Pseudoduganella dura: one gene and its partners. The protein of the gene in region 3 interacts with the protein of the main gene of each other region in a pairwise test. Links are inferred from orthologs where the notes say so. Each region holds a gene or a part of one and is shown on either strand. Other genes may lie near its edges.

Region 1 (2,751 bases), 780 kb from region 3 along the record:
GGTAGCGCGACCAAACACTGTCAATTCGGCTACAATCGCGAGGATTTGCCGGGCATGGTGGAAGCGCTTGACCCACCAGCGGACCCACGCCAACCGCACTTTCGAGGAATGCTCATGATCGTCTTCATTACCGGCGCTACCGCCGGCTTCGGCGCCGCGATGGCGCGCATCTTTGCCACCAATGGCCACCGCGTGCTGATTTCGGGCCGCCGTGAAGACCGGCTGGAAGCCCTGGCCGGCGAGCTGGGACCGAACGTGCGCGCCGTGCCGCTGGACGTGACCGACAAGGCGGCGATCCATGCGGCGCTCGAAGCGCTGCCGGCCGGCTGGCGCGATATCGATGTGCTGGTCAACAACGCCGGCCTCGCGCTCGGCGTGCGGCCGGCCCACGAGGCGCAGCTGGAAGACTGGGAAACGATGATCGCCACCAACTGCACCGGCCTGGTGACGATGACGCGCGCCGTGCTGCCCGGCATGGTGGCCCGCAACAGCGGCCTGATCATCAACCTGGGCTCGGTGGCCGGGCGCTTCCCTTACCCGGGCGGCAACGTGTATGGCGCCACCAAGGCCTTTGTCGACCAGTTCACGCTGAACCTGCGTTCGGACCTGGTGGGCACCGGCGTGCGCGCCACCAATATCGCGCCGGGCCTTTGCGGCGGCACCGAGTTCTCGAACGTGCGGCTGAAGGGCGACGACGCCGCCGCCGCCAAGGTCTACGAAGGCACCACGCCGCTGACGGCCGACGACATCGCCGCGACCGCCTACTGGATCGCCACTTTGCCGCCGCACGTCAACGTGAACATGATCGAATTGATGCCCACTTGCCAGGCTGCCGGTCCGCTGGCGATCAAGCGTGTCTGACATGGCGACGATGCGGCGGAATTTAATTGCCTTGGTGCACCATTCGTAAGCGAATGTTACAAGTATTGGTGGGCTCCCACGAATTTGTTTAACTGATCAGCTTTTCATAACGTCAGCAAACTTTTGGCAACGGTTTTGCATGAATCGCGTAGAATGTTGCCTGATAACACTTGTAACAATACCACCATGGCTTCAGAGTTCACCTGGGAGGTCCGTGTCTACTACGAGGATACGGACGCGGGCGGCATCGTCTATTACGCGAATTACCTGAAGTTTTTCGAACGCGCGCGTACCGAATGGCTGCGCGCGATTGGTGTTGAGCAGCAGAAACTGCTGGAAGAGCACGACGCGATGTTCGTGGTGAAAAATGTCAGCGCGGACTATCATGCGCCCGCCAGACTGGACGATGCTCTACACTTGACGCTAGTTATCGAGAAGCTTGGTCGTGCCTCTGTCGTGTTCCGGCAGCAGGCATGGTGCGGCTCGACCCTGTTGAACACGGCTCATGTCAAGGTTGGTTGTGTCGATTCCGCGCTGCGCCCCTGCGCGGTGCCCGACGCCGTCGCCGGACACATGCGCGCCTACGTGAGCTGACCGGCCGGCCTCGGGCACTTTGCACTTCGACGGATTACCGGCATGCACCGTGCCCGTACTCACCAATTGCTTACTATTGTACAACTAATTTATAAATGAACGAGTCCCAAGATCTTTCCTTCATTGCCCTCATCTCCAATGCGCACCTGATCGTTCAGCTGATCATGGCGCTGCTGCTTGGCCTTTCCATCGTCAGCTGGACCTATATCTTCAAGAAATTGTTCGACGTGCGCGCCGCGCGCCGCCTGACGGTCGATTTCGAAAAGACCTTCTGGGCCGGCGGCAACCTGCACCAGCTGTACCAGGCCGCAGGCAGCAACCGCGCCAACAACGGCGCGCTGTCGCGCATCTTCGAAGCCGGCATGGGCGAGTTCATCAAGGGCAAGCAGGCGGTGGCCGCCAACCGTGAGACGTTCGATGGCGGCGCGCTGCTCGATGGCGCCCGCCGCGCGATGCGCGCGGCGTTCCAGCGCGAGATGGATGTGCTGGAATCGCACCTGGCATTCCTGGCGTCGGTCGGCTCCGTGTCGCCGTACATCGGCCTGCTCGGCACCGTGTGGGGCATCATGAACGCGTTCCGCGGCCTGGCCAACGTGCAGCAGGCCACGCTGTCGGCGGTGGCGCCGGGCATCGCCGAGGCACTGATCGCCACCGCGATCGGCCTATTCGCGGCCATCCCCGCCGTGGTGGCCTACAACCGTTTTTCGCATGATATCGACCGCCTGGCGATCCGCTTCGAAAGCTTCGTCGAAGAGTTCTCGAACATCCTGCAGCGTCAGTCGCGCTAGAACGAACGGAGACCACGATGGCTTCTTCCTTCAACAGCAGCATGCGTGGCGGCCGCGGCCGCAAGCTGAAATCCGAGATCAACGTCGTGCCGTATATCGACGTGATGCTGTGCCTGCTGATCATCTTCATGGTGATGCCGAGCTCGAACAATCCGAGTTCGATCGACTTGCCGCACGCGGAAAAATCGGTGCGTCCGCCGGATGCCTATATCCAGGTCACGCTCAAGCCCAATGGTGCGCTGTCGATCGGCATCGCGGGCAAGAATGCCGATGCGCCGGAAACGGCGCCGAACCGCGATGCCCTGGTGCGCAAGCTGGCAACGCTGCACGAGGACAATCCCGATTATCCGGTGCTGATCGCGGGCGACAAGGAAAGCAAGTACGACGACGTGATCCAGTTGATTTCCGAAGCGAAAAAGATGGGCATCAACCGCGTCGGTCTGGCGACGAAGTAAGGCATGGCGACAAATGAAGCAAACACGGGCGGCCCGTATCGGGTGCCCCGCAA
Region 2 (3,042 bases), 820 kb from region 3 along the record:
CGTGCCCAGGCGGGTCACCTCGGCCAGCCCGCGGGTGATCAGCGCGGCACGGGCATTCAGGCCCAGGCCCAGGCCGTCGGCGCAGCCGGTGGCGATCGCCATCACGTTTTTCACGGCGCCGCCGACTTCCACGCCGATCAGGTCGTCGCTCGAGTACACGCGCATCGTGCCGCCATGCACCGTGGCCACCACGCAGTCGCGCAGCGCGGCCGACGTGGAGGCGATGGTCAGCGCGCACGGCAGGCCGCGCGCCACTTCCTGCGCGAACGACGGACCGGACAGCGCGCCGCCGGGAATAGCGTCGCCCAGCACTTCGCGGAAGATCTGGTGCGGCAGCAGCCCGGTGTCATATTCGAAACCCTTGCACAGCCAGACCAGGTTGGGGATCGGGCGGCCCTTCAGGCTGTGCAGCAGCGGGCGCAGGCCGGCCACCGGCGTGGCCGCGATCAGCAGGCCGTCGTTGCCGTCGGCGTCGCGTTGCGCGTGAGCGACCGCTTCATCGAAATCGGCGCTCACGCGCAGGGCGGGGGGGAAGGGAAAGCCGGGCAGGTAGTGCGTGTTGTCGCGGGCCTCGGCGATGTCCGCCATGGCTTGCGCGTTACGGCCCCACAGCACGACATCGTGCCGGGCGGCGACGGCGATGGCGACGGCCGTGCCCCAGGCGCCGGCGCCCAGGACGGTGATGCGGCGCCGGCTCGTTGGATTGTCTTGCATGTCAATAACCCCAAATATCGCTGCCGCGCACGTAGCCGGCCAGGCCGTCGCGGTGACGCACCTTGATCCAGCCGTTCGCGCCGGGTTCCCCCAGCTCCAGCAGCACGCCCTTGTCGACCGTGAACACCACGGCGGACGCATCGTCCTCGGCCGCGCGGATTTTCACGTTCGGCGCACGGGCGATGACATTGCGGCGGCTCGACAGCCCGCGCGCCGGCGTCCAGGCCAGGTCGCCGGACACGTCGCGCACCTTGACCCAGTCGCCATAGGTAAGCACGATTTCCAGCGGCGCGCCGCGCGGCACGGTGAACAGCTTGACGCCCTTCGTGGAAGGCGCGTCGTACAGCACGGCGGGCGCCGCGCCAACCGTCTTGAAATCGGCAGCCCAGCCGGCGCCGCTCGCCAGTAACACGATGGCGCCCATTATCAAGCGGGTAATACTCATTGCTAAAAACTTTCGTCCAAAATGATCAAAGGCCACAACGGGCCTTTGATATGGGAGCGAAGCGGGCCTGGTGAAACACCGGGCCGCTTCTGTTCAGCCGGATTACTGAACGGTGCTGGTGCCTTCGGCCAGCTTGCCTTGCTGTTCGGCGATGGCCTGCAGGCGCTGCTGGTAGAACACTTCGAAGTTGATCTCGGCCAGGTGTACCGGCGGGAAGCCCGCGCGGGTGATCACGTCGGCGATGTTGGCGCGCAGGTACGGGTACACGATATTCGGGCAACCGATGCCCAGCAGCGGATCGAGCTGTTCGGCTGGAATGTTGCGCGCTTCAAAGATGCCTGCCTGCTTGCCTTCCACCAGGAATGCAACCTTGTCCTTCACCTTGGCGGTCACGGTGATCGTCACCGTGGATTCGAAGATGCCTTCCTGCAGTGGAACGGCGCCCACATCCAGGGCCACTTCGATCGACGGGGCTTCCTGCTCCAGGAAGATGCCCGGGGAATTCGGCTGTTCCAGCGACAGGTCTTTCAGGTAGACGCGTTGGATTTGGAATACGGGTTGCAGGTTTTCGTCAGACATGGAACGCTTTCAATGAATTTGGACAGATGATTATGTCGTCCGCCCAGGGGGGCCTGGATCAAACGCGTGGGCAATTGTAGCAAAACAAATATGCCTGCCAGCCTTTTTTTGCCCGGCGTTGTAATTTTATTAAATCGGCAAGAAATGTCAGCCGTTCAGCAGTGGATCGAGGCGGCCGGCCTGGTCCAGCGCATACAGGTCGTCGAAGCCGCCGACATGGGTTTCGCCCACGTAAATCTGCGGTACCGTGCGGCGGCCGGTTTTCTGCATCATCATCTGGCGCTGGTCGGGATCGAGGTCGACGCGGATCTTGTCGATGTTCTTGATCCCCTTGCTTTCCAGCAGCCGTTCGGCACGGATGCAATACGGGCAAACGGCGGTGGTGTACATCGTTACTTGAGCGGTCATGACGGTAATCCTCCTTTATTTGGTAATCGGCAACCCCTGGGTTTTCCATGCGTCGATGCCGCCGTCCAGGACGACCACATCGGCAAACCCCGCCTTTTCCAGAATCTTTGCGGCACCGAAGGCCCGCGTCCCTTTTTGGCAGACGACCACGGCCGTCCTGTTCTTGAACTTCTCCAGCTCGCCACTGCGCTTGGCCAGTTCACCCAGCGGAATATTCCTCGCATCCGGCAGGTGCCCCGCACCGAAAGCGGCAGCGTCGCGTACATCTACAATGGTGGCTTTGGCCCGGTTTATCAACAGCGTAACCTGCTGCGGGGTCGCCTTTTTGCCCCGTTGCGTCAGCAAGGGCCAAAGCAGCGCGCCACCGGACAAGACGGCGATGCCAACAAGAAAGATATGGTCGAGGATGAATTTCACTTAGCTTCCAATGGTTGAACTCAATCCGCGCATTATAAAATAGAAGACGAACAACGGCTCCGGCTGCAGATTTCCCATCCTACCCTTCTAAAAAGATTGCCCTATGTACAAAATTGTTTTCATGCGTCATGGTGAGTCCACGTGGAATCTCGAAAACCGCTTTACCGGCTGGACCGATGTGGACCTGACCGAAAAAGGCGTGAAGGAAGCGAAGTCCGCCGGTGAAGTGCTCAAGCGCGAAGGCTACACGTTCGACCTGTGCTACACGTCGGTGCTGAAACGGGCGATCCGCACGCTGTGGCTGACGCTGGACGAGATGGACCTGATGTACCTGCCGGTCAGGAACGACTGGCGCCTGAACGAACGCCATTACGGTGCGCTGCAGGGCCTGGACAAGGGCGAGACTGCCGCCAAGTTCGGCGACAAGCAGGTGCTGGTCTGGCGCCGCAGCTACGACATCCCGCCGCCGTCGCTGGAAG
Region 3 (3,345 bases):
GCAATCCTGCTGCAGCTTGGCCATGCGCTGCACGGCCGGCAGCAGCGGGGCCAGGCGGTCGTGACGGCGCAGGAAGTCCGTGGCTTCGACCGCATTCCGGTTCTGGTTGGGGGAGTTGAATCGCATGCGCGAAACATAGCATAGCCGCGCCGTGCGTGCAGCATCGGCGGTGCGGGCCGCTGCCGGTGCCGGACGATAATGGCCAGGGCCGCGGTGCAGGCGGCGATTTGCATTTAGGCTATTGTCTTTCCGGCGGGCCATCCCCAAGTACCCCCGTGCTAAAATCATGGTCTTTTGCCACAGGCTTTGGGCGAGGTCGCGAAGCGAGCTTCTTTTAAACGGCATTTACTCAAGAATTCAAGCATGTCCTTACTGACCGCGATTTTCGGCAGCCGTAACCAACGGCTGCTCAAGCAATACCAAAAAACCGTCAAGGCAATCAACGCCCTCGAACCCGAGTACGAAAAGCTGTCGGACGCCGAACTGCAGGCGAAAACGCCTGCCTTCAAGGCACGCGTCGCAGCCGGCGAAGCGCTGGACGATTTGCTGCCCGAGGCCTTCGCGGTATGCCGCGAAGCGTCGAAGCGCGTATACAAGATGCGCCACTTCGACGTGCAGCTGCTCGGCGGCATGGTGCTGCATTACGGGAAAATCGCCGAGATGCGCACGGGTGAAGGCAAGACGCTGACGGCAACCCTGCCGGCCTACCTGAACGCGCTGTCCGGCAAGGGCGTGCACATCGTGACCGTCAACGATTACCTGGCACAGCGCGACGCCGAAACCATGGGCAAGCTGTACCGCTGGCTGGGCCTGACCACGGGCGTCAACCTGGGGCAGATGGAGCATTCGGTCAAGCAGCAGGCGTATGCCGCCGACATCACGTACGGCACCAACAACGAGTTCGGCTTCGACTACCTGCGCGACAACATGGTGTTCGACCTCAACGACCGCGTGCAGCGCGGCCTGAACTACGCGATCGTCGATGAAGTCGACTCGATCCTGATCGACGAGGCGCGCACCCCCCTGATCATTTCCGGCCAGGCCGAGAACCACACCGACCTGTACCACAAGATCAACGAAGTGCCGAAGATGCTGACCCTGCAGATCGGCGAGGAAAAGCCGGACGGCAAGGGCAGCATCGAAGTGCCCGGCGATTACACGAAGGACGAGAAGGCGCACCAGGTGCTGCTGACCGAAGCCGGCCACGAGAAGGCCGAATCGATCCTGACGGGCATGGGCCTGCTGCCGGAAGGCGCCTCGCTGTACGACTCCGCCAACATCACGCTGGTGCACCACCTGTATGCGGCGCTGCGTGCGCACGCGCTGTACCACAAGGACCAGCACTACGTGGTGCAGAACGGCGAAGTGGTGATCGTCGACGAATTCACGGGCCGGATGATGACGGGCCGCCGCTGGTCCGACGGCCTGCACCAGGCCGTGGAAGCGAAGGAAGGCGTCAAGATCCAGAACGAGAACCAGACGCTGGCCTCGATCACGTTCCAGAACTACTTCCGCATGTACGGCAAGCTGTCCGGCATGACCGGTACCGCCGACACGGAAGCCTTCGAATTCCAGGACATCTACGGCCTCGAGACCGTGGTGATCCCGCCGAACCGCCCGTCCGCCCGCAAGGACAAGCAGGACCAGGTGTACAAGTCGGCGCAGGAGAAATACCAGGCGATGGTCACCGACATCCGCGACTGCTACGAGCGCGGCCAGCCGGTACTGGTCGGCACCACGTCGATCGAGAACTCCGAACTGCTGGCGTCGATCCTCGACAAGGCCAAGCTGCCGCACAACGTGCTGAACGCGAAACAGCACGCCCGCGAAGCGGAAATCATCGCCCAGGCGGGCTCGCCGAAGGCCATCACGATCGCCACCAACATGGCCGGTCGTGGTACCGATATCGTGCTGGGCGGCAGCCTGGAGAACCAGATCAAGCTCCTCGAGGCGGATGCGAACCTGTCCGACGCCGACAAGGAAGCCCGCGCGCAAAAGCTGCGCGACGGCTGGCAGGCGCTGCACGAGCAGGTGGTGGCGGCCGGCGGCCTGCACATCATCGGCACCGAGCGCCATGAATCGCGCCGGGTCGACAATCAGCTGCGCGGCCGTTCCGGCCGCCAGGGCGATCCGGGTTCGTCGCGCTTCTACCTGTCGCTGGACGATCCGCTGCTGCGCATCTTCGCCGGCGACCGCGTGCGCGCGATCATGGAACGCCTGAAGATGCCGGAAGGCGAACCGATCGAGGCCGGCATCGTCACGCGGTCGATCGAATCGGCGCAGCGCAAGGTCGAAGCGCGCAACTTCGACATCCGCAAGCAGCTGCTCGAATACGACGACGTGGCCAACGACCAGCGCAAGGTGATCTACCAGCAGCGTAACGAGCTGCTGGAAGCCACCGAGATCTCGGAGATGATCCAGAACCTGCGCCACGGCGTGTTCACCGACCTGGTGCGCCAGTACGTGCCGGAAGAATCGGTCGAGGAACAGTGGAACGTGCCGGCGCTGCAGGCCGTGCTGGCTTCGGAGTGGCAGATCGACGTGCCGCTGGCCGGGATGCTGGAAAAGGAAGGCAACCTGACCGACGAGGACCTGGTCGAGCGCGTGACCGCGGCTGCGGACGAGCAGTACAACACCAAGATCGCGATCGTCGGCAAGGAAGCGTTCGGCGGCTTCGAGCGCAGCGTGATGCTGCAGGCGGTGGACAGCCACTGGCGCGAACACCTGGCCGCGCTCGATCACCTGCGCCAGGGCATCCACCTGCGTGGCTATGCGCAGAAGAACCCGAAGCAGGAATACAAGCGCGAAGCGTTCGAACTGTTCGCCCAGATGCTGGACATGATCAAGAACGAAGTGGTGCGCCTGGTGATGACGGTGCGCATCCAGTCGCGCGAGGAAGTCGAAGCGGCCGAAGCGGCATTGTCCTCGTCGCATGTGGAAAACATCCACTTCCAGCACGCCGACTTCGATCCGAACGCGGCGCCGGAAGAACTGCTGGCCCCCACGTCCGCCGGCATGCCGGATGCGCAGGTGCAGATCGGGCCGAAGGTCGGCCGCAACGATCCGTGCCCGTGCGGCAGCGGCAAGAAGTTCAAGGCTTGCCACGGCAGGCTGGCTTGATGTCGAGTTGAAAAAAGCCGGGGCGCGCCCCGGCTTTTTTTTCGCCTGCAGTCTTTCCATCCCAACCGCGAGGTCATCCGCGATGACGAAGCCATTCCCAACCGACGTGCCCGCGATACGGGTAGCGCAACCCGATGATCACACCGTACTGGCAGGCCTGCTGCGCCAGCTCGGCTATGAGCTTGCGCCCGCGCAGGTCCGGGACAAGCTGCAGGCGCTGGGTGC

Evidence for each region.
Region 1: the proteins of secA (region 3) and ybgC interact in binary tests that used the Escherichia coli proteins (3 or more experiments, as listed by UniProt). The link is inferred for Pseudoduganella dura from one-to-one orthologs.
Region 2: the proteins of secA (region 3) and secB interact in binary tests that used the Escherichia coli proteins (3 or more experiments, as listed by UniProt). The link is inferred for Pseudoduganella dura from one-to-one orthologs.

What each region holds. Positions count from the first base shown.
Region 1 is NZ_WNWM01000002.1:1,201,639-1,204,389, forward strand. What follows is about bases 73-2,751. They hold ybgC (tol-pal system-associated acyl-CoA thioesterase), read left to right. Parts: upstream 73-1,047; coding sequence 1,048-1,455; downstream 1,456-2,751. Other genes in these bases: GJV26_RS05475 (SDR family oxidoreductase), read left to right, coding at 115-861; tolQ (protein TolQ), read left to right, coding at 1,551-2,243; GJV26_RS05490 (ExbD/TolR family protein), read left to right, coding at 2,261-2,698; tolA (cell envelope integrity protein TolA), read left to right, coding at 2,702-2,751.
Region 2 is NZ_WNWM01000002.1:2,795,342-2,798,383, reverse strand. Bases 1-2,970 are described here. They hold secB (protein-export chaperone SecB), read right to left. Parts: upstream 1,739-2,970; coding sequence 1,262-1,738; downstream 1-1,261. Other genes in these bases: gpmA (2,3-diphosphoglycerate-dependent phosphoglycerate mutase), read left to right, coding at 2,667-2,970; GJV26_RS12205 (rhodanese-like domain-containing protein), read right to left, coding at 2,162-2,563; grxC (glutaredoxin 3), read right to left, coding at 1,886-2,146; GJV26_RS12220 (SH3 domain-containing protein), read right to left, coding at 716-1,159; GJV26_RS12225 (NAD(P)H-dependent glycerol-3-phosphate dehydrogenase), read right to left, coding at 1-714. Also shown: more of gpmA, read left to right, coding at 2,971-3,042. UniProt on the Escherichia coli protein: One of the proteins required for the normal export of some preproteins out of the cell cytoplasm. It is a molecular chaperone that binds to a subset of precursor proteins, maintaining them in a translocation-competent state.
Region 3 is NZ_WNWM01000002.1:1,977,093-1,980,437, reverse strand. The notes cover bases 48-3,320. They hold secA (preprotein translocase subunit SecA), read left to right. Parts: upstream 48-363; coding sequence 364-3,120; downstream 3,121-3,320. Other genes in these bases: GJV26_RS08650 (GNAT family N-acetyltransferase), read left to right, coding at 3,203-3,320; GJV26_RS08660 (DciA family protein), read right to left, coding at 48-261. Also shown: more of GJV26_RS08660, read right to left, coding at 1-47; more of GJV26_RS08650, read left to right, coding at 3,321-3,345. UniProt on the Escherichia coli protein: Required for protein export, interacts with the SecYEG preprotein conducting channel.